Regions from separate parts of the Micromonospora sp. NPDC047812 genome, predicted to be linked through region 3. Evidence: riboswitches for the same ligand, from Rfam matches in the RefSeq annotation. Region 3 holds a riboswitch; each other region holds the start of a gene.
What was found. Region 3 has a riboswitch for cyclic di-AMP ahead of AB0883_RS02880 (C39 family peptidase). Riboswitches for the same ligand answer to the same signal wherever they lie in the genome.
Positions count from the first base shown of each region.

Region 1: it holds a riboswitch for cyclic di-AMP, as region 3 does, so the genes downstream of both, AB0883_RS13500 (NlpC/P60 family protein) here and AB0883_RS02880 (C39 family peptidase) in region 3, are expected to answer to the same signal.
Region 2: it holds a riboswitch for cyclic di-AMP, as region 3 does, so the genes downstream of both, AB0883_RS11110 (hypothetical protein) here and AB0883_RS02880 (C39 family peptidase) in region 3, are expected to answer to the same signal.

Region 1 covers NZ_JBEYRY010000002.1:1,212,921-1,220,077, reverse strand. The annotation lists gene AB0883_RS13505 (peptidoglycan recognition family protein) at 1-1,820, opposite strand, end outside; cyclic di-AMP (ydaO/yuaA leader) riboswitch at 2,059-2,192, shown strand; gene AB0883_RS13500 (NlpC/P60 family protein) at 2,205-3,245, shown strand; gene dcd (dCTP deaminase) at 3,315-3,893, opposite strand; gene AB0883_RS13490 (pyridoxamine 5'-phosphate oxidase family protein) at 3,972-4,523, shown strand; gene AB0883_RS13485 (zinc metalloprotease) at 4,665-5,651, opposite strand; tRNA gene AB0883_RS13480 (tRNA-Gly) at 6,042-6,115, shown strand; gene AB0883_RS13475 (hypothetical protein) at 6,304-6,519, shown strand; gene AB0883_RS13470 (hypothetical protein) at 6,767-6,922, shown strand.
Region 2 covers NZ_JBEYRY010000002.1:723,674-730,830, reverse strand. The annotation lists gene AB0883_RS11120 (MarR family winged helix-turn-helix transcriptional regulator) at 1-124, opposite strand, end outside; gene AB0883_RS11115 (carbonic anhydrase) at 336-1,088, shown strand; gene AB0883_RS11110 (hypothetical protein) at 1,186-2,202, opposite strand; cyclic di-AMP (ydaO/yuaA leader) riboswitch at 2,206-2,337, opposite strand; gene AB0883_RS11105 (YibE/F family protein) at 2,504-3,847, opposite strand; gene AB0883_RS11100 (metal-sensitive transcriptional regulator) at 4,163-4,465, opposite strand; gene AB0883_RS11095 (heavy-metal-associated domain-containing protein) at 4,616-4,825, shown strand; gene AB0883_RS11090 (hypothetical protein) at 4,855-5,853, shown strand; gene AB0883_RS11085 (heavy metal translocating P-type ATPase) at 5,865-7,157, shown strand, end outside.
Region 3 covers NZ_JBEYRY010000001.1:631,557-638,713, forward strand. The annotation lists gene AB0883_RS02865 (alpha-ketoglutarate-dependent dioxygenase AlkB) at 1-526, opposite strand, end outside; gene AB0883_RS02870 (polysaccharide pyruvyl transferase family protein) at 579-1,904, opposite strand; gene AB0883_RS02875 (acyltransferase) at 2,218-3,462, shown strand; cyclic di-AMP (ydaO/yuaA leader) riboswitch at 3,781-3,921, shown strand; gene AB0883_RS02880 (C39 family peptidase) at 4,151-4,996, shown strand; gene AB0883_RS02885 (alpha/beta hydrolase) at 5,103-5,846, shown strand; gene AB0883_RS02890 (CDP-glycerol glycerophosphotransferase family protein) at 5,870-7,157, opposite strand, start outside.

The DNA of each region.
Region 1 (7,157 bases), on a different contig from region 3:
AGGGTGTACTGCAGCGGCGAGATCGTCTGGTACGGCACGCCCTCCGGGTACGCGGCCTGCTCCGGGTAGGCCCGGCCGTACACCGGAATGGTGGCCTTACCGGCCTTCGGGGTCACCACGAGCCCGACGGACCACTTCGCCGTCGGCTTGGCGGCGGGGTTGTGGAACCACCCCTTCTGGCCGAGGTACCAGATCGCGGTCCAGTCGCCCCGCACCTCGGCGAGCGCGTACGTCTGTCCGGCCGACACCCGGGCGCCGTGGTCGGAGACGTACGTGGTGTTCGGGGTGCCGTCGGGTCGCAGCGCGATGTCGTTGAGCAGCGGCGCGTCCTGGCTCGGCGCGTTGTGCAGGAACAGCGCCGAGGAGCCGCGCAGCGGGCAGGGGGCGGTCGCCGGGGGCGGGTTCGGCACGCCCGGGGGCTGCCGGTTGCAGCCGGTGAAGGGCGGCTGGTTGGTGGCGAAGTCCGGGTCGATGGTGACCAGCCCGGTGCGGTGCGTGCCGGTCGAGAAGAACGGCGCCTTGAGCAGGTCGAAGTAGTGCGACCAGTTCCAGTACGGTCCCGGGTCCCAGTGCATGCCGCGCACGTTCGCGGCGACGGTGCCGGGGACGTTGTCGTGCCCGATGATGTGGTTGCGGTCCAGCGGGATGTTGTACGCCCGAGCCAGGTGGCGGACCAGCTTGGCGGAGGTGCGGTACATCGCCTCGGTGTACCAGGTGCCGTGCCCGGCGAAGCCCTCGTGCTCCAGGCCGATGGACTTGGAGTTCACGTACCAGTTGCCGGCGTGCCAGCCGACGTCCTTGGTCTTGATGTGCTGGGCGATGTGCCCGTCCACCGAGCGCAGGGTGTAGTGCCAGCCCACCCGCTTCGGGTCCTTGACCAGGTTGACGCTGGGACCGAAGTAGCCCTCGGTGTCGTGGATGACGATGTACTCGATCTTCTGCTGCGCGGGCCGGTTCCCCAGGTCGTGGTTGCCGTAGTCGCCGAGCGTGGGGCCGTACTGCTGGTAGGGGGCCGGGATCCACTCGCAGGAGATGTCGCTCGGGCACTCCAGCCCGTCGGGCCGGGTGAGCTTGCGCAGGCGCAGCCGGTCCAGCCAGGAGCGGTCCGGCTGGATCGCGCGGCCGGCCAGCGTGACCCGCTGTCCGTCGTCGGTCACCCGGCTGTCGCCCGTGGCGATGGTGGCGTACACCTCGTTGGCGAAGGCCGCCGCGGCGTCGGCGCTGTCCGCGCCGGAGTACCGGGCCACCGCGCCGTACCAGGCCGCCGGGTCGGTGTCGGCTCCGACCGGGGCGCCGATCTCCTTCTGGTACGCGGCCAGCAGCGCCGCGCCGCCCCGGATGTTCGCCGTGACGTCCGTCCGCAGCGCCTCCTCGCTGGCGCCGGTCAGACCGGCGGCGGCGTCGACGGTCCGGAGTGCGGCCTCGGCGGGCGGCGGGGTGGCCGGCGGCTCGTGGGCCTCGGCCAGGGACGGGCGGGAGTCGTCGCCGCGCGGGTCCTCGGTGCCCTCGTCGTGGTGCGTGCCGCCGGACATGGCGGCGACGTGCTCGGCGTCGGTGAGGTGCATCGGTCCGTAGCCGCCGCTGGTGCTCGGCGTTCCGGCGTTGGTGTCCCAGCGGGACTGCAGGTAGGAGACCCCGAGCAGGACGCTCTCCGGCACGCCGTACTCGGCCGCCGCGGCGGCGTACTGCTGCTGCCGGTCGTCCACCGGCGCTGCTGCGGCGGCGGATCCGGCGGCGGTGAGCGGCGTCGCCGCCATGGCGGCGGCCACGGCGGCGGCCAGCAGGACGCGTCTGCTCCTCGATGTCGCTGACAGGTGCATCAGACCCCCAGTTCGGACGGGCGAAGTTGGGGCCACCTTCGCCCCGCCCGCCGCCTCTGGTCAATACCTTTCCGTCAGACACTTTAAAAGGAAGGAAATCTTCGTCGTCCGGGTTGCGGATCCGTCCGGTCCCGGTGGGTACGGAGTGTCACCGCCCGCAGGGTTGCGGATCGATAACGGTCGTCTCTACTCTGGTCCTTCGTCGGCCGGTGACAATCCGTCCAACCAGGGCGGTGACGGTCCGACACCGCCGAGTCGCTCCCGAGCGAGCCGGGGACCCAGGTTCCCCGGGGTGAATCCGCGATCCTGCGGTAGGGCGCCCCTTCCCGCCCGAACCCGTCAGCTAACCCGGTAGGCGGTCCGGAAGAAGGAGTACGAAGCCCGGTGGCACACCATGCCCCGCGGCCACCGTCGACCCGGTCGGCCCTCGCCGACCCGGTGACGGCTGCGCCGCGCCCACGCTGGTACCGCTGCACCACCGCCCTCGCCGCCCTGGCCGCGTTCGCCGTCGTCCTGACCGGCGGCGCCACGGCGGCCCACGCCGAACCGACGGTCGCCGAGATCGAGCGGCAGATCGACGAGGACTGGAACAAGCTCGAACCGGTCATCGAACGGCACAACGCCACCCGACAGGGCCTGGCCGCCAGGCGGAAGCAGGCTGACGCGCTCGCCGCGCAGATCGGGCCGCTGGAGAAGCAGGTCGACCAGGCGATGGAGAAGGTGGGCGCGCTGGCCGCCCGCGCCTACAAGGGCGAGAACGTCTCCGCCGTCAACGCCCTGCTGGGCAGCCGATCACCGAGCGAGATGGTCGGGCAGCTCGAACTGCTCGACCGGTTCGCCCAGCACCAGCAGCAGGACGTGCGGCAGGTCGCCGAGCTGCGCGACCGGCTGGCCGCGAAGAAGGCGCCGCTGGACGAGATGGTCGTCCAGCTCAGCCGCACCGAGGCCCAGCTCGCGGCGAAGAAGAAGCAGATCAACGCCGAGATCGACCGGTTGCAGAAGCTGCGGCTGCGGATCTACGGCAACGGCGGCGGCGGGCCGCTGCGCCCCGCACCCTGCCCCGCCGGCTATCCCGGCGGCGCGGCCGGCACCGCCGTGAAGTTCGCCTGTGCGCAGATCGGCAAGCCCTACGTCTGGGGCGCCGAGGGGCCGAACTCGTACGACTGCTCCGGCCTGATGCTCGCCGCCTGGGCGAAGGCCGGGGTCTCGCTGCCGCACAACGCCGCGCAGCAGCGCCGGGCCACCGCGACCGTCAGCCGGGGCGAGCTGCGCCCGGGTGACCTCGTCTTCTACTACAGCGACCTGCACCACGTCGGCATGTACGTCGGCGGGGGCTGGGTGGTGCACGCCTCCCGTGCCGGGGTGCCGATCAAGATGAAGAAGGTCGACGACGGCCCGATCCACAGCTACGGCCGGCCCGGCTGAGCCGGCGGGACGGCCCCTCCCGACGCCTCCGGTGCGGGAAGGGGCCCGTCCCGGCCCGCTGCGTCCGGGTCAGCGGGTCGGCCAGGTGCGCCAGTGCTGCCAGGAACGGCTCGGGGTCGGCCCGCGCTGCCCCTGGTAGCGCGAGCCGTAGACGGCCGAGCCGTACGGGTGCTGCGCCGGCGACGAGAGCCGGAAGATGCAGAGTTGCCCGATCTTCATGCCCGGCCAGAGGGTGATCGGCAGGTTGGCCACGTTGGACAGTTCGAGGGTCACGTGACCGGAGAAGCCCGGGTCGATGAAGCCCGCCGTGGAGTGGGTGAGCAGGCCGAGCCGGCCCAGTGAGCTCTTTCCTTCGAGGCGGCCGGCGAGCTGGTCGCCGAGCGTGATCACCTCCAGCGTCGAGGCGAGCACGAACTCGCCCGGATGCAGCACGTACGGCTCGCCCTCCGGCACCTCGACCATCGACGTGAGGTCGTCCTGCTGCTGCGCGGGGTCGATGTGGGTGTAGAGGTGGTTGTTGAAGACCCGGAAGAGCTTGTCCAGGCGTACGTCGATGCTGGACGGTTGCACCAGCGCGGGCTCGAACGGCTCCAGCGCGAGCGTGCCCGCCTCGATCTCGGAGGCCAGGTCGCGGTCGGAGAGCAGCATCCGCACACCTTAGCGAGCGATGCGCGTGACCTGCGTGTCGGAGTGCGTGTTCGAACGTTTGTTCGATAGAATGTCCGCATGGCTTCCTGGTCCGAATTCGCCGCCGACGAGCCCCGCCTCGCCGACGGGATCCGCCTTCTCATGCAGCAGTACGGGCCGGGCTTCGGCTACCTGGCCACCGTCCGCGCCGACGGCGGTCCCCGGGTGCACCCGGTCTCCCCGGTGATCACCGACGAGGGGCTCTTCTGCTTCGTCGTCGACTCGCCCAAGCGGCGCGACCTGGAGCGCGACGGCCGCTACGCGCTGCACTCCTTCCCGCCGGAGGAGAGCGACGACGAGGCCTACGTCGCCGGCCACGCCCAACCGGTGACCGACCCGGCCCGGGTCGCCCGGCTGGCCCGCAGCCACCGGGCCGCACCGCAGGTCGACTGGCGGGTCTTCGAGTTCACCGTCGACGTGGCGATGCTGGCCCGCCGTGAGTCCGGCGTCGCGGGCGGCGCCGGCGAGGGGCACGGCCGGCCCGCCGTCCAGGTGTGGCTCGACCCCCGCGCGACCGCCGGCGGCACCGCGCTCATGCCCGAGACCCGGTCGGGGTGCGCCGGCGACCACGCCGCCCGCCCCGCCGCCTGAGACGCGGTGCGGCGCCCTGGGCCGTCCCCCCTCCGGGGCGCCGCACCGTGACCCCCGCACCGTCCCCGTGTGCCCGGCCGCACAGACGCCGGTGCCGGCCCCGTCGAGCGAGGCCGGCACCGGTGCGGTCGTACGGCGGAACTACGCCGCGCGGTACGCGTTCCAGGCGGTCAGCATGCGGCTGGCCTGCCCGGCGGTGAACTGGTACATGCAGGAGTCGTAGCTGTAGTCCATGAAGTTGGTGATCGGGTCGACGCCGGGGGCGGTGCAGGTGTCCCGCCCGGTCGGGCAGCCGGAGGCCGGCGACGCCTCGGCCGCGGTGTCGCTGACGCTGTCGCCCGAGCCGGAGCAGCCGCCCTGGAAGGTGTGGTAGAGGTTCAGCCAGTGGCCGACCTCGTGGGTGCCCGTGTCGCCCTGGTTGTAGTTGGTGGCGGTGCCGCCCGGCAGCGACTCGCTCAGCACGACGACGCCGTCCATGCTGCTGAGCTTGCGGGTCGGGAAGGTCGCCCAGCCGAGCAGGCTGTCGCTCAGCTCGCCCAGGTAGATGTTGAGGGTGTTCTTGCCGCCCGTACGCAGCGAGGTCTTCATCGACCGCTCCGCCGAGGAACCCTGCACGATCGGGTACCAGGACGGGTTCGTCACCCGGTTGATCGTCTGGAGCTGGAAGCTGAACGCGGTGGACGCGCCGCCGGTCGCCCCGCTGAACGACTGGTTCAGCACGCTGATCTGCGAGTTGATCATCGAGTCGGGGATGTTGCCGCCGGCCCGGGTGCTGTTCTCCTGGATCACGTGCACCACCACGGGGATGGTGACGGTGGCGGCCATCGTGGAGGCGCCGGCGCCGGCGCGGAACCGTGCCCGCTCGCGCAGGGCGGCGGCCAGGTCGGCCTCGCGCTCGCGGGTCTCCGCGAGGGTCAACTCGTTCGGCTCGTGCTCGGCGCCGCCGCCGGGCTTGACGCGGGCGTCCGAGTGGACGTCGGCCGGCTCGACGCAGACCTCGCTCGGGGCGGCGGAGAAGGCCGAAGCGGCCGGCACGACGCCCACGGCGGCGGTGCTGATCAGCAGCGCGAGGGTCGTCGACGCGACACCGGCCGTACGCCGGGTCAGCAGGTTGGGACGGAGTCCCATGGGCCCACCTCTTTCTGGCGGCGCGACAGGGGGTATGTCACGCCGTGGCTGGAACGTTGGGCAGACGTTACAACCGATCGAGGTATTTGAGAACGCCCATATGTTGCCGCGGTGGAACTTTTTCCTGGCGGTACGCGTGAACGATCGACGTGCGGCGATGGGGATGCGACTCGCGGTCCCGGTTCGGACCAGGGCGCGCGGACCGGGCCCGTCGAGCTGCACGACGGCGCGGCTGGCGGCTGGCGGTGGCGCGGCTGGCGGTGGCGTGGTGCGATCTTGGTGAGTTCGGGCACCTATGGGGGCCGTTTGCTGCCAAGATCGCGGCGCGGGTGGTGTCGGAGGGGTACCTGGGTGCACCGACGTGACGACTCAGGTACAGTGGTGCCGCCTGCGGGTGTAGTTCAATGGCAGAACATCAGCTTCCCAAGCTGACAGTGCGGGTTCGATTCCCGTCACCCGCTCCACGCGAAAGGCCCTGGTCAGGACACGAGTCCCGACCGGGGCCTTCGGCACTTTAACGCCAACGATCATTTCGCGTGCCATCAGCCCCGGTCATCCCCGGCCTGCTGGTGAACTGCGGTGGGCATCGGACGGTCCGCGGCGACGAGAAGATCCGCTAGCTCCCACCGTGAGCGTCCTCGATACTCACGGCGTGATCGACAAAGACTCTCAGGCCCCATGGCTGCCTCGCGTTCCTCACCCGGCCGACAGCGCGACGCTGCCTATCTACATGGTCATCTTCTTCTTCCTGGGGCTCGCCGGATTCGCCACACACGGGCTGTCGAACGGCAGGGAAGCACTCGTCATTGCGAGCATCGTCTCGGGGGTGTTCTTCACGTGCTTCCTGATCCTGTTCGCGATCTACTGAACCGGATACCTACTGAAGGGACACGCCAACTGGCAGGCCGAGCGCCAGGCTGATTTCGATGGGCCGTCCACGGACCGGTAGCCAGAGGGCGGAGCGGTCACTGACGAGCGCGAGACGCAACCAAACCGGCGCCACCGACCGCAGACGTTTCGAGCATCACGGCCGGTGGAGCGCCCCTTCGCGCGGACGGCACGGCTCGTCACGCGTACAACTTCGCGGCCGTCCTCGGGTCTGACATGATCACGCCGTGCCCGACTCTGAGCCGCCGGGGGCAGTTCGCCCGCTGGATCCGTCTCTGCCAGCGGCGCGCACCGAACTGCTCACGCTGCTCGTGCTGCTGCTCACCTCGGTCGTGCTACTTGCGCTCTGTTACGGCTGTGCTGCCTTCTGGCTGTACAACTGACCGGAGTCCGGCAGCAGCAAGGCGCTCCGGTGCCGCCCTACGGCCGTTGCGGCATCAGTTCCGCCTCAACGTCTACGGCGGGCCGAGGCGGCCAGTGGCCACTACCGGCGCGTGGGCCAAGTTGCCCAAGCCGCAGCGACGGCACAGAGCATCAGACAGACGAACAGGCAACTCAGCGCGCCGCGGAGCACCGCGCCGAGGGCTCCCAGACCCTCCACGGGCATGATCGTATGCG
Region 2 (7,157 bases), on a different contig from region 3:
CGGCGACGTCGCGGAGGCGGGCGGTGGGGTTGCGGGCGATGGCGAGCAGCACGTGCCCGTGGTTGGTGAGGAACGTCCAGTTGCGGGTGCTCCCGTTCTCCCCTGTCGTCGCCATGTCCGCCATCGTATGGCCCCTGCTTCGTGTTTTGCTGCGTGCCCTCGCGGCCGGCGGACGCACGGCGGGCCCGACCGCCGTCGCGCCGGGCCCGCCGAACATATGAAATGCATATCACGCATACCTTGACGTATCTTGCAGTGCGTGTGACGGTGGTGGCAGCCCGCGTCCAGCGTCGGCCCGGGTGACCAGGCCGTTCACGTGCGGAGCGAGGTGTGGGATGAGTCGTCCCGGATCGCCAGGAACCCAACCGGGCCCGGAGCGGACGCTCCCGGTGTCGACCACGGGTGGAGCCCCGGCCGACGCCGGCACCACGTTCACCGTCCCTGCGAGTCCCGAGCAGGCGCTCGCCGAGCTGCACGCCGGCAACCGGCGGTTCGTGACCGGCGCCCCGCGCCACCCCAACCAGGACGCCGGGCACCGCGCCGCGGTCGCCGACGGGCAGCACCCCTTCGCGGTGATCGTCGGCTGTTCCGACTCCCGGCTCGCCGCCGAGATCATCTTCGACCGTGGCCTCGGTGACCTCTTCGTGGTCCGCACCGCCGGGCACACCATCGGCCCCGAGGTGCTGGGCAGCGTGGAGTACGCCGTCACGGTCCTGGGCACGCCGCTGGTGGTGGTGCTCGGGCACGACTCCTGCGGGGCCGTCCAGGCGGCGCGTACGGCGGACGCCACCGGCACCCAGCCGGTCGGGCACCTGTGCGCCGTGGTGGACGCCGTGGTGCCGAGCCTGCGCCGGGCCGCCGCCGAGGGGGTGGACGACATCGACCGGATCGTCGACATCCACATCGCGCACACCGTCGAGGCGATGCTGGGCCGCTCCGCCGTGCTCGCCGCGGAGGTGGCCGCCGGCCGCTGCGGGGTGGTCGGCATGTCGTACCGGCTGACCGCCGGCGAGGTGCGGACGGTGGCCTCGGTGCCCGCCCGTGCGGCCGACGCGCCGGAGCCGGCGGCCAGCGCCGCGCTCGCCTGACCTCGCCCGCCGGCAGATCGTCGCGGCGGGCCCGCACGACGGCAGAGGGCCGCTCCCGCGTCCGGCGGGGGCGGCCCTCTGTGTGCGTGTGGTCCGGCTAGAGCAGTGACACGTGGACGTGGTCGGTGTGGTTCGACGGCCCGCTGTAGGACTTCCAGCCCGTCGCCGGGAACCAGATCTGTCGGTTCCAGATCACGTAGTAGATGCCGAGCCGGTCGGCGTTGCGGACCAGGAACGCGGTCAGGTTGTTGCCGTACATGTAGGTGTCGTCGTTGTGCCAGGGGGAGAAGCCGCTCCTCTGCAGCGACCAGTCGCAGGCCCGACCCTTCGGATGCTCGTACGGCCCGCCGGAGCGGTAACAGCCGACGAACCGGTTGAAGCCGGCCCGCTTGACCTCCTTGTACATGTGCAGCGTGCGCGCGGTGATGCAGCCGGAGGTGGTGGGGTCGTTCTCGGTGCAGGACAGGGGCTTCCAGTCGCCGTCGGCGGTACGACCCGGCGCCATCTTCGCCACCGGCGAGGTCGCCACCACCTTGCCGCTGGTCAGCCCCCTGCCGCCGACCAGCGCGAGCGCCTTCTCCGCCTCACGCTTGCCGCGCGCCATCTCGTTGGTGAGCTTCTGCTGCTCGCGGACCTCGGCGTCGAGCGCCAGCTTGGCCTGCTCGGCGCGGTCCTTGATCGCGTTCACCTCGGCCAGCTTCTTGGAGTTGACCAGGTTGAGCTCGTCGAGGGCGGCGGCGCGTTTGACGAACGAGTCGGGGCTGGTGGTGTCCAGCAGCATGGACACCGCGCCGATCCGCCCGGTGCGGTAGGACTGGGCGGCGATCTGGCTGACCTGGGGGGCCAGCGCGTCCAGCTCGGCCTGCGCCCGGTTGACCTCCAGGGCCAGTTCGAGCTGGCGTTCTTCCGATTTCTTCAGCTTCGCCTTGGCCTGCACGTAGGACCGGTTGCGGGCCTCGATGAGGTCGTCGAGCAGCTTGGGCTCGTCGTCCCCGTGCCCGGAGGGCTTGGGCGGGGTGGGCGCGGCCGCCGCCGGGAGCGGCCCGGCGAAGACCGCCAGGGCGGCGAGTACGGCCACCACGGGCGTCAACCAGCGGCGTAGGGGTGCCGTCACAGTTTTCCCTTCCGTCGACCGCCGACCGGGTTAGCTGACGGGTTCGGGGCGGAAGTGGCCCCTACCGCTGTCGCGGATTCACCCCACGTACCTGGGTCCCCGGTTCGCCTCGCGGCGATTGGGCGGCGGCACCGCAGGCGCCGCTGCGCGCCTTCGGCGGTGACCGGCAGCGAGGTTACCCGAGAACACTCCCGGGGATCTACGTCCCTAAGCCGACTAAATGCGTTATTTCGTAATGGCGGACGGTGAGCAGTGACGCGTTTATCAGGCCGTACGTCCTGTTCGGTCACGCTGAGGAGTGTCACCATGCGGTGTCCGTGCTCCTGTCCCGGTCGGGCCATCCGGCGGGAGCGGCGGACGGCGTGTCTGCGCGCGGCCCGCTGAGGGCCTCCAGCGCCTCGGACCGGTCGGCGGCCGGCCGGGGCGTCGGCGCGGGCGCGGCGCGGTCGGTGGCGTTCCCGCCGCGGCGGCCGGCCGTGGTCACCAGGGCCGCCAGCCCGGTGGTCAGTGGCACGGCGGCGATCAGGCCCAGGGTGGCGACCGCGCTGCGGACGATCTCCTGGGCGAGGAACTCGCTGGTGAGGAGTTGGGTCACCGCCCGCGAGTCGGCCGTCAGCAGGAGCAGCACCGGCAGGGAGGCGCCGGCGTACGCCAGCACGATGGTGTTCACCGTCGAGGCGATGTGCGCCCGGCCGACCCGGGTCGCCGCCCGGTAGAGCTGCGTCCGGGACAGCCCGGGGTTGGCGTGTGCCAGCTCGGTGACCGTGGCGGCCTGGGTCACCGTGACGTCGTCCAGCACGCCGAGGGAACCGATGATGATCCCGGCCAGCAGCAGCCCGTGCAGGTCGACGTCGGCCTGGTACATCGACAGCGTGGTGGCGTCCTCGGAGCCGAACCCGGTCAGGTGGGTCGCGGCGGTGGCGATCGTGCCGAGGACGCCGGTCAGCACCAGGCTGCCCAACGTGCCGAGCACGGCCACCGAGGTCTGCGCGGTCACGCCGTGGGTCAGGTAGAGCACCACGAACATGATCAGCGCGGCGCCGACGACCGCGACCAGCAGGGGCGGGCTCCCGGCGCCGATGCCCGGCAGCACGAAGGTCAGCAGGATGGCGAAGCTCGCCGCCAGGCCGGCCAGCGCGGCCAGCCCGCGCCACCGTCCGAAGGCGACGATGGCGGCCGCGAAGAGCGCCACCAGCCAGACCAGCGGCTTGCCGCGCTGGTGCTCGGCGATGTTGTAGGTGCTGGCCGTGGGGTCGGCGGGATCGGTGAGCTCGACCAGGATGATCTCGTCGTCCACGGCGACGGTCGGCGCGCCGGGGCCGGCGGGCACCGGCGTCTCCACCTGCTGGCCGGCGTCGGGACCGTCCTGCACCCGTACGGTGACCGTGCCGCAGGGGCCCTGCGACCCGCCAGGGCTCCCCTCCGGGGTCTCCGGGGTGGGCGGGCACGGCTCCGTCACGACCCGCGTCACCGTGCCGTGGTAGCGGGGCGCGTCGGTGCCGGTCGGCGGGTCGGGCGCGTCCCACGGCCACAGCACCAGGGCGGCGACCAGCGTGGCGACGAAGAGGGGCACCACCGTCGCGACGAGGATCCGCCGCACCCTCGGCGGGGCGGACGGAGCGGGACGGGTGTGGTCGGCGCCCAACGAGTTTCTCCCAACGGATCCAGGGCGGGGTACGTGCCGGCGGGCCGGTCGGTTCACCCGTCGCCGCGTGGCCGGGACGGGGATCGCTTCCGTGTGGTGGCGCGGTCACGTACCGCGGTCCCGGGCCTCCGTCCGGTCGCGGTTGGTCGGTGTCGCCGCCCGGCGGGGCGCGCGGGGCGGGCGGTGCGGAATCGGGAGGGCCACCGGCCGAATGGTAGCCACCCCGACATCCGGGCGCAGGTCGTGCGGGTGGTGTCGGGGTGTGGCGTCGCCGTGTGCCCGCGTTTCGTCGCGGGGCCGAGGGGCCGGGACGGGTCAGCCGCGCTTCATCAGGCGGCCGACGGCGGCCATCATCTCGGTGGCCATCTCGTCGGCGCGCCCCTCGGCCGCGCCCTCGTGCATGCAGTGCCGGGCGTGCCCGTCGAGCAGGCCGAGCGCGACCTTGTCCAGGGCGGCCTGGATCGCGGAGATCTGGGTGAGCACGTCGATGCAGTAGCGGTCCTCGTCGACCATCTTCTCGATGCCACGGACCTGCCCCTCGACGCGGCGCAGCCGCGCGAGCAGCTGGTCCTTGGTGGCGGTGTATCCCCTGATCGGGGTGGGCGTCGGTGTGGTCATGGGGACGAGGATAGCGTACCCCTCGGGGGTATGGTACGTTCGTTCCTGGCCGGCATACCCCCACCGGGTACCGGTACAAGGCACAGGCACCGGTCCGCCTCCGATTTACCCCCGGGGGGTATATGCTGGGGGCGGCGAGAGGAGAGTTCGATGATCACCACGACGTACCAGGTGCAGGGCATGACCTGCGGGCACTGCGCCACCGCGGTCAGCACCGAGGTCGGCGCGATCCCGGGCGTCAGCGACGTCCAGGTCGACGTCGCCGCCGGTCGGGTCACCGTCACCAGCGAGGGCCCGTTGGAAACCGACACCGTGCGCTCCGCCGTCGACGAGGCCGGTTACGACCTCGTCGGCGTCTGAGATCGGGCACGGGGGAAACGAGGCACACCATGAACACGGCGACGAAGCTGAGCGGTTTCGCCCTCGGCCTCGCGGTGGTGTTCGGCGCGACGTACGGGGTCGGCCGGGTGGCCGACCCCGTGGCACCGCCCGCCGAGGCCCCGCACGAGGCCGGCGGTGGGCACGGCGAGGACGGCGGAGCCGGACACGGGGGCGACAACGGCGCGGCGGCACACCTGCCCGGCGGCCTGCTCGTCTCCGACCGTGGCTACACCCTGCGTCCGGTGGACGCCCCGGCCGGGCAGTTCGCCTTCCAGGTCACCGGTCCGGACGGCCGGGCGGTGACCGCGTACGACGTGGCGCACGACAAGCGCATGCACCTGATCGTGGCCCGCCGCGATCTCTCCGGATTCCGGCACGTGCACCCGGAGATGGCGCCCGACGGCACCTGGCGGGTCGACTCGCCGCTCGCCGGGCCCGGCGTCTGGCGCGCGTTCGCCGACTTCACCCCGACCGGGGGCGAGGCGCTGACCCTCGGCGTCGACGTGACCGTCCCCGGCGCGCTGACCGGGCGGCCCCTGCCCGCACCGGCGACCAGCACCACGGTCGACGGCTACACCGTCACGCTCGCCGGCGCCCCGCAGCCCGGCCGCACCGCCGAGCTGACCCTGACCGTGAGCCGTGACGGCGCGCCGGTCACCGACCTGGAGCCCTACCTGGGCGCGTACGGCCACCTGGTGGCACTGCGCCAGGGCGACCTGGCGTACCTGCACGTGCACCCGCACGGTGAGCCGGGCGACGGGCGGACGCGGCCCGGCCCCGAGGTGAGCTTCTCGGCGGAAATGCCGTCGGCGGGCGCCTACCGGCTCTACCTGGACTTCAAGCACGGCGGCGTCGTGCGTACCGCCGAGTTCACCGTCGTCGCCGGCAGCCCGACCGCGCCGGGTGTCCCGGCCACGACCGGCTCCCCGACGGCGGGCACGCCCGCCGCCACGAGCTCCCCGACCGCCGACGCCAGCCATGGCGTCCCCGGTCACGGGCACGACTGACGGGAAGCGTGATGACTACCAAGCCCTTGCTGACGGCGCCGAACCAGATCGAGCTGGCGATCGGCGGCATGACCTGCGCCTCCTGCGCCGCCCGGATCGAGAAGAAGCTGAACCGGATGGACGGGGTGACCGCCACCGTCAACTACGCCACGGAGAAGGCCACCGTCCGGTACGCCGACGAGGTCACCCCGGACGAGCTGATCGCCACGGTGGAGAAGACCGGCTACACGGCGGCCCTGCCGCCCCCGCCCACGCCCGCCGGTGGCGAACCGGCCGCCGAGCCGGTGGACGAGTTGCGCGGCCTGCGTACCCGGCTGTGGGTCTCGGCCGTGCTCACCGTGCCGGTGATCGTGCTGGCGATGGTGCCCGCCTGGCAGTTCGACTTCTGGCAGTGGCTGTCGCTGACCCTGGCCGCCCCGGTCGTGGTCTACGGCGGGCTGCCCTTCCACCGGGCGGCCTGGATCAACCTGCGGCACGGCGCGGCGACCATGGACACCCTGGTCTCGCTCGGCACCCTGGCGGCGTTCGGCTGGTCGGTCTGGGCGCTCTTCCTCGGCACGGCCGGGACGCCGGGGATGACCCACCCGTTCAGTCTCGCGATCAACCGCTCCGACGGCGCCGGCAACATCTACCTGGAGGCGGCGGCCGGGGTGACCGTGTTCATCCTCGCCGGCCGCTACTTCGAGGCGCGGGCGAAGCGGACCGCCGGCGCGGCCCTGCGCGCCCTGCTCGAACTGGGCGCCAAGGACGTCGCGGTGCTGCGCGGCGGCACGGAGACCCGGATCCCCGTGGACCAGCTCGTGGTGGGGGACCGGTTCGTGGTGCGGCCCGGTGAGAAGATCGCCACGGACGGCGTGGTCGACGAGGGCACCTCGGCGGTCGACGCCAGCATGCTCACCGGCGAGTCCGTCCCGGTCGAGGTCGGCCCGGGCGACTCCGTGGTCGGCGCGACCGTCAACGCGGGCGGCCGGCTGGTGGTCGCCGCCACCCGCATCGGCGGCGACACCCAACTGGCCCAGATGGCCCGGCTGGTCGAGCAGGCGCAGACCGGCAAGGCGGCGGTGCAGCGGCTGGCCGACCGGATCTCCGGGGTCTTCGTGCCGATCGTGATCGCCCTCGCGGTGGGCACCCTCGGCTGGTGGCTCGGCAGCGGGTCGGGCGGGACCGCCGCGTTCACCGCCGCCGTGGCGGTGCTGATCATCGCCTGCCCGTGCGCCCTCGGGCTGGCCACGCCGACCGCCCTGCTGGTCGGCACCGGCCGGGGCGCGCAGCTCGGCGTGCTGATCAAGGGGCCGGAGGTGCTG
Region 3 (7,157 bases):
CGAGGTCGCCGTGGCCGAGCGGGAAGCGCAGGCTGTCGCCGCCACCACGGGGCCGCAGCAGCAGTGAGCGCGGCGAGCCGAACGAGACGATGGCGACCATGGTGTCGGTGTGCGCGGAGCGCCCCTGGGTGTCGCCGTGCCAGGCGACGCTGTCGCGGCCGGAGCGGTAGAGGCACATGCCGGCGGTGACGAAGGGCTCGCCGAGCTCGGGGGCGTAGTGCCGGGTGAGGGCGGCGCGCGCCTCGGTGAGCAGCGGGTGCGGCAGCGGGCGGTGCCCGGCGTACCAGCAGAGCAGCCGGGGGACGTCGACCTCGGCGTCGTACATCGTGCGGCGCTCGGCCCGCCAGGGGACGTCGCGCAGCAGGACGTCGAAGACCTGGTCGGAGCCGGTGACCCAGCCGGGCAGATGGTCGACCCACGCGCCGCGGGTGAGCGGGTGCCGGCGCAGCCGGTCGGCCAGCGGGCTCAGCGACGCTCCGGCGGCGGTGAGGTCGAACATCGACGGCTGGTAGGCGGCCCCGGTCATCCGCCCAGCGTACCCGCCGTGTTGGTACAGGTGTACGGAAGGAGGCGACGCCTCAGCGGTTCAGCATCCGGCGCACCCGACCACCGATCACCTGCTTGACCCGGGCCTGCAGGCGCTGCCCGCGCAGCGTCTCCGTCTCCTTGCGCAGCTCGACGTTGCGGTCGCGCAACCACTGGATCCGCTCCAGCAGCGCGTCGGGGGCGGTCGCGGCGGCCGGACGTACGGCGGGCGGGAAGGTGGTGGACCGCACCTGCGCGTCGAACCGGGCCGCGCTGACGCCGTCGGCGAAGGCGTTGCCCAGGTCGTGCCTGGCGAGGAAGGCCAGCATCGTCTCGTAGCGCGACTTGTGGCCGGCGTTGAGCGCCGTGTAGTCGGCCTCCTCGTAGAGCTGGGCGGCGTCGACGTCGACCGGCACGTCCTTCATCACCCGGTGCGGGATGTCGAAGTACCGGGCGAGTTCCAGGGTGCGCGAGTCGTGCGCGAAGAGGTAGCCGGGGGTGCCGGCGACCAGCGCCGTGATGGTGCCGTGGATGCGGGTGCCGAACGCGAACTCGAACCCGGAGAGGTAGTCCATCCAGGTCCAGGGGTCGACGAACATCCGCACCTTGTCCTCGGTGAACAGCGGGTGCGAGGTGTGGATCGGGATCTTGCTGGTCCTGCCCCGGTCCCCGGGAGCGTCGCCGTAGAGCAGCGTGCCGAGCGTCTTGAGGTCCTGCGGCAGGTAGCGCAGGTTCGGGTACCGGGCGTGGTGCCGGGCGATGATCTCCGCCATGGACGTGACGTACGGCGAGACGGTGAGCGCGAGCCTGTCGTCGGGCGACAGCGACGCCTTCCTCTTTTCCACCCGCAGGCTGTCGCCGTGCAGGAACATCGACGGGCAGCCGATCACGTCGACGGCCGAGAAGCCCAGGGTGCGCAGGTAGTCCCGGGTGATCTCGCCCCGGACGCCGATGCTGTGCGAGCGGTCGAGGACCGCCCGGACGAACCGGGTCACGACGTCGTCGATCGGGCGCAGGTACTCCCGGTCGCCGTTGACGTCGGTCTGCACGCCCACCCCGAGCACCACCACCGGGATCTTCAGCTGCTCGATGAGCTTCGTCATGGCCTCGACGCGGTGGGCGTAGCTGCGGCGGAAGGCGTTGGCGAGCGGTACGACGTAGACGTCGTACCGCTCGTTGATCATGTCGGCGTCGCGCGGGTTGATCCTGAACTCGGTCGAGGTGATCTCGGCGGTGGCGGTGCGCAGCAGTTTGTGGGCGGCGTGGCTGAAGACGAGGTTGCCGTTGTTGTCGCCGATCCAGTTCCGCTCGTGCGTCTCCTCGGGCGAGTAGACGTCGAACGGGCCCTTCTTCGCCCGCATCAGGATCCGCTGGTGCATTCGTCCCCGCCTCTCGTCACCTCCGGGTCTGGGAATACTAGCCACCGATCGACCGAAACCCGGACGGCCGCCATCCGTCGTCACGCGCGGGGACGGAACGGTCACCCAGGGGCGACCGGAACGGGCATTCCCCTACGGGACAGAACGGGCACTCACGGACGGGACGGAACAGAGCCTCAGGTGCGGCGGGTAGGGTGCCCGGCGGGGCGGCGCCGACCGGTGGGCCGCCCACGGGGCCCCTCGGGGCACCTCAGGTTGGGGTCGAGGAGGAGACGTACGTGCTGGTGACCCTGCGGATCGTCGGGATGCCGGCATGAACGACGCCGCGACCGCCGCGCCGGCCGTCCGGCCCGCGTCCCCGGCCAGCCGCCTGCCGTCGCTGACCGGGCTGCGCTGGGTCGCCGCCCTGCTCGTCTTCGGGTTCCACGTCGCGACGATGGGCATCATCGCCGAGCCCGGCCAGAAGGCCGTCGTGGACTGGGCCTTCGCCCTCGGCCTGTCGGGCGTGCAGTTCTTCTTCATCCTCAGCGGCTTCGTGCTGGTCTGGTCGGCCCGACCCACCGACACCCGTCGGGCGTTCTGGCGGCGCCGGGTGGCCAAGATCTGGCCGAGCCACGTGGTGCTGTGGGCGGTGGCCCTGGCGGTCGCGGCCTGGTTCGCCGACCCCGTGGACCGGTTCGTCGCGGTGGAGAACCTGTTCCTCCTCCAGGCGTGGGACCCCCGGCCGGGCCACTTCTACAGCATCAACACCGTCAGCTGGTCGCTGTCCTGCGAGTTCTTCTTCTACCTCTGCCTGCCGTTGGCGCTGCCGCTGATCCGCCGGGCCCGGCCGTGGGCGCTGTGGGCCGTCGTGGTCGCGGTGCCGCTGCTCATCCTGGCGCTCTGGCCGGCCCAGGCGCTGGTGCCGGAGGAGAGCCGCTGGTGGTTCACCCAGATCTTCCCGCCGGTGCGGTCGCTGGAGTTCTGGATGGGCGTGGCCGCCGCCGAGCTGATGCGGCGCGGCCGGTGGCGTGGACCGGGCCTGCCGCTGGCCAGCCTGATCTTCGTGGCGACCTGGGTGGTCGCCGCGCAGTGGGTCCGCGCCGAGCTGTGGGCGGCGCTGCTCTCGGTGGCGTACATCCTGGTCATCGCCGCGGCGGCGGACGCGGACGTGCGCGGGCGGCGCTCGCCGTGGCGGTCCCGTCCGATGGTCTGGCTCGGTGAGGTCTCCTTCGCCTTCTACCTGGTGCACGTCCTGGTGATGATCACCGTTTTGCGGCTCACCGGCGACTGGGGCGTCGGCTTCACCGGCTGGTGGGGGCCGGCGGTGGTGCTCGGCTTCCTGCTGGTCAACCTGGCCCTGGCCGGCCTGTTGCACCGGGTCGTCGAGACGCCGATGATGCGGTTGCTCACCCCGCGCAGGCCGGCCCGGGCGATGCCGCGGGACGGGGGCGACGCCGGGACGCACTCCGGCGGCCCCGGGGCGACGCCGCCGGGGGAGCGGGGCAACGCCGTGCCGCGCCCCCGGGCCGCCGATCCGCGCGACGACCACCGACCGGCGTACGCCGACCAGCGCTGACCGCCCCGGCGACCGCAGTGCCCGCCGACGAAATCCCGACCGTTTCGGTGACGCCGGTCACCACGTCGGCGAACCGGTCATCCGGCGCGGCCCGGTCGATTCCCTCCGGCGTTTCGGCGCCGTTGTCCGCCACTCGTCCCGTTGTCACCCGCAGGTGCCCGCAGAAACGGTCGTCCCATTGAGTCGCGTCAGTGGCGAAGTGCCCGCAAAAATTGTCTCCCGATCAGGGTTTAGGCAGGTGGGACGGGGTTGGCAGGGCGCGGGCCGGCCAGTAATGTCGGCGCGTCCGGTGCGGTACCCGATCGCCAGAGGCGACGCCGCGCCGACCCGCCTAATCGTGCACGACGAACCGGGGACCCAGTGCTTGTTGGGGTGAATCCGTGGGCCGTGGGCCCGTGGTAGGGCGTTCTTCCCGCCCGAATCCGTCAGCTAACCCGGTCGGCGGTGTCGGAAGGAGTTCCATCCTCATGCCACACCCGTCCACCCCTCGGTCGTTCCGCCGTCTCCACGGCGCCGCGGTGCCCGCGCTCGTCCGCCCGCAGGTCACGAGCTGACCCACCGGTCACCGTCCGTCGCCCGGCATCCCGGGCGCATTCCCTGAGTGGCCCACCACCCGCCCGGACGCCCGTCCGCGCGGTCGGTCCGCCCTGCCCTCGGCGCGGACCGACGGTCGCTCACCCCCGAGCCCGTGGAGGAAACCGTGAAGCACCACCTCAAGCGACAGCTGCGTCGCCTCACGTCCGAGCGTCCGTACCAGTTGGCCGCCGCGTCCGCCGCGGCGCTCGTGCTGGCGTCGGGCACGGGCGCGCTGCTGGCCGGAGCCGACGAGGCCCCCGCCGCAGCGCAGGCCCCGGTGGCCGCGACCGAACTGCGGGACGACACCGCGGCCTCGCGCAGCCAGGCCAGGGTCGCGACCGCCCCGTCCAGCGCCGCCCCGGCCGCCTCCAGCGCCGCCCCGTCGGCCAGCGCCTCCAGCGCCGCCCCGGACCCGGACCTGACCCGCAAGCCGGAGCCGCCGAAGCCCCCGGCCGCCAAGACCCTGGACTACGACTACCAGGCCCAGACCACCTTCTACAACTGTGGTCCGGCGGCCGTCCGGCACGCCCTCAGCGCCGCCGGCATCGCGCGCAGCCAGGACGCCCTCGGTGCCCAGCTGGGTACCGACCAGATGGGCACCGACTCGGCCCAGGACACCACCCGCGTGCTGAACGCGGTGGTGAAGGGCGACCCGTACCGGACCCGGATGATCCCTGGTGGCGCGGCCACCCCGGCCCAGATGGACCGGCTCCAGGCCGACGTCGTCGCGGCCATCGCCGACGGGCGGGGCGTCGTGGTCAACGTCGCCGGCAGCGCCACGGACACCGACGGCGGCTGGCACTCCTTCCCCGGCGGCCACTACATCGCCGTGGTCGGCTACCAGGACGAGGGGCGGCTGGTGAAGATCGCCGACTCGGCGAACCCGGCGACCGCCTCGTACTGGATCAGCACCATCGCCCTGGCGAACTGGGCCGCCACCCGCGGCTACTCCGCCTGAGCGACACCGTCGGGCGTCGGCCTCCGGATTCCGGGGGCCGACGCCCGATGTCGTGTCCGGGTCACGGCCCTCGCCCACGGCGTCCGGTGGGTGGCACACTGCGCCCATGGTCGATGAATCGGGTGACCGGGACGGCCGGCGGGTGCTCCTGCTGCTGCACGGCATGGGTGCGACCGGCGACGTGTGGCTGCCCTGGGCGCCGCTGCTCGAGCGTCGGTGGACGGGACGGTGGCTGGCGCCGGACCTCGCCGGTCACGGCTGGTCGCCGCCGCTGCCGGAGTACTCGTTCCCGGGGCTGGCCGCGCGGATCGCCGCGGGGCTCGCTGCGGGGGACCGGCTCGTCGTGCTGGGGCACTCCCTCGGCGGGGTGGTCGGTCTGGCACTGGCCGCCCGCAGCGCCGGGCTGCCCGTCGACGCCGTGGTCGGGCTCGGCATCAAGGCCGTCTGGTCGCCGGCGGAGCTGGCGAAGGCGGGTGAGTTGGCGGCCCGGCCGGTGACCTGGTTCGCCAGCCGGGACGAGGCCGCCCGCCGCTACCTGCGGGTGGCCGGACTGACCGGGCTCTTCGCCCCGGACCATCCCGTCGTGGAGGCCGGGCTGCGGCAGGTCGACGACCGCTGGCGGCTGGCGATGGACCCGGCCGCGTTCGGCGTGGGCGCGCCGGACCTGCCCGCCCTGCTGGCCGCGACCGACGTGCCCGTGCTGCTGGCCCGCGGCGAGCACGACTCCATGGTCACCGACGCCCAGCTCAGGGAGCTGGGCGTGCCGGTGGTCACCCTGGTCGGCCTCGGGCACAACGCCCACGTCGAGGCCCCCGAGGCGGTCCTGGACCTCGTCGACCCCTACCGCTGACCGTTCCCACCCGAGGCGGGGCGTCAGGTGGCGGGGGAGAGCGTCGCCTCGTCCGGGTCGAGCGGCAGGTCGGCGCCGCCGGCGCGCGCGGCAGGTGCGTTCCACTTCCCGTCGAGCTGGCGCCGCGCGGCCTCCAGGAAGGCCTCGGCGTACGACTCGGCGGGGAAGTCACCCAGGTAGCGGCTCCGGGTGGCCCACCGCGCCGGGGCCAGCGGGTCGGTGTCCAGCAGCGCGGTCAGCACCTCGTCCGCGTTGGACATGTCGCGCCGCAGCACGTAGCCCGACTCGGCGAGCGGGAACTGCTCGGGGAACCGGTCGCCGGAGTCCACCATGTCGGTCACCGCGTACGGCTTGCCGGAGTAGAGGTAGTCGGAGATCACCCCGGACACGTCGGAGATCAGCGCGTCCGAGCGGTTCACGCACTCGGTGAGGGTCAGCTCCCGGCTGGCGGCGGCGCCGAAGACGTGCTGCCGGCCGCTGCGGGCCCGGTCGGCGGCCAGCAGTTCGGTGAGCCGGCCCAGCTGCCGGGCGGAGGCCGGGTTCTGCGAGGTGTACGGGTGGGCGCGCAGGATCACCGTCGCGCCCCGGTCGAGCAGCCGGCGCAGCAGGGTCTCGGCCACCGGCAGGGAGCAGTAGTTCGCGTCCGCGTTGTGCCCGGTCCAGGTCGGCGTGTAGAGCACGGTCGGGTTGGCCCGGCCGCGCGCCGGCTCGGGGCGTACCTCGATCGACTCGACCTGCGGGCGGCCGACGACGACGAACTTCTCCGCCGGGATGTCCACCCCGGCGCGGGCGTACCGGTCGATGGCGGCCTGGCCGGCGACGAAGATCCGGTCGAAGATCGCCGAGACGGGGTTGGCGCTGGGGGCCTTGTCGCTGTCGCCGTGGTGCAGCTGGACGTGGGTCAGCTGGGTGAAGCGGATGCAGTGGCTGTTCTTCGCGCCGTGGTTGACGTAGAACGCCACCCGCAGGCTTGGCACCAGCGCCTCGTCCATCGCCCTGGTGGTGGGGCAGTAGACCACGGGCGCGCTGGTGGCCGCCGCGATCAACGGCAGGAACTCCGGCTCGCGCACCATCACCAGGAACGGCCGGCCGATCCGCTCGAGGTACGGCAGCCACATGGTGACCTGGTACTCCGAGCCGGGCGGCGCGGAGAAGTGCAGCAGGAACTCGGGCCGGTGCCGGCGCAGCGCGCGGGACACCGCCGAGCCGCCGGCGCCCGGCCGGAACCGGCGCCGGGCCAGGTCCAGCCCGACCGCCCCGGCACCGGCGGCGACCAGGGCGACCGCCGCCAGCGCGACACCGGCCGGCAGG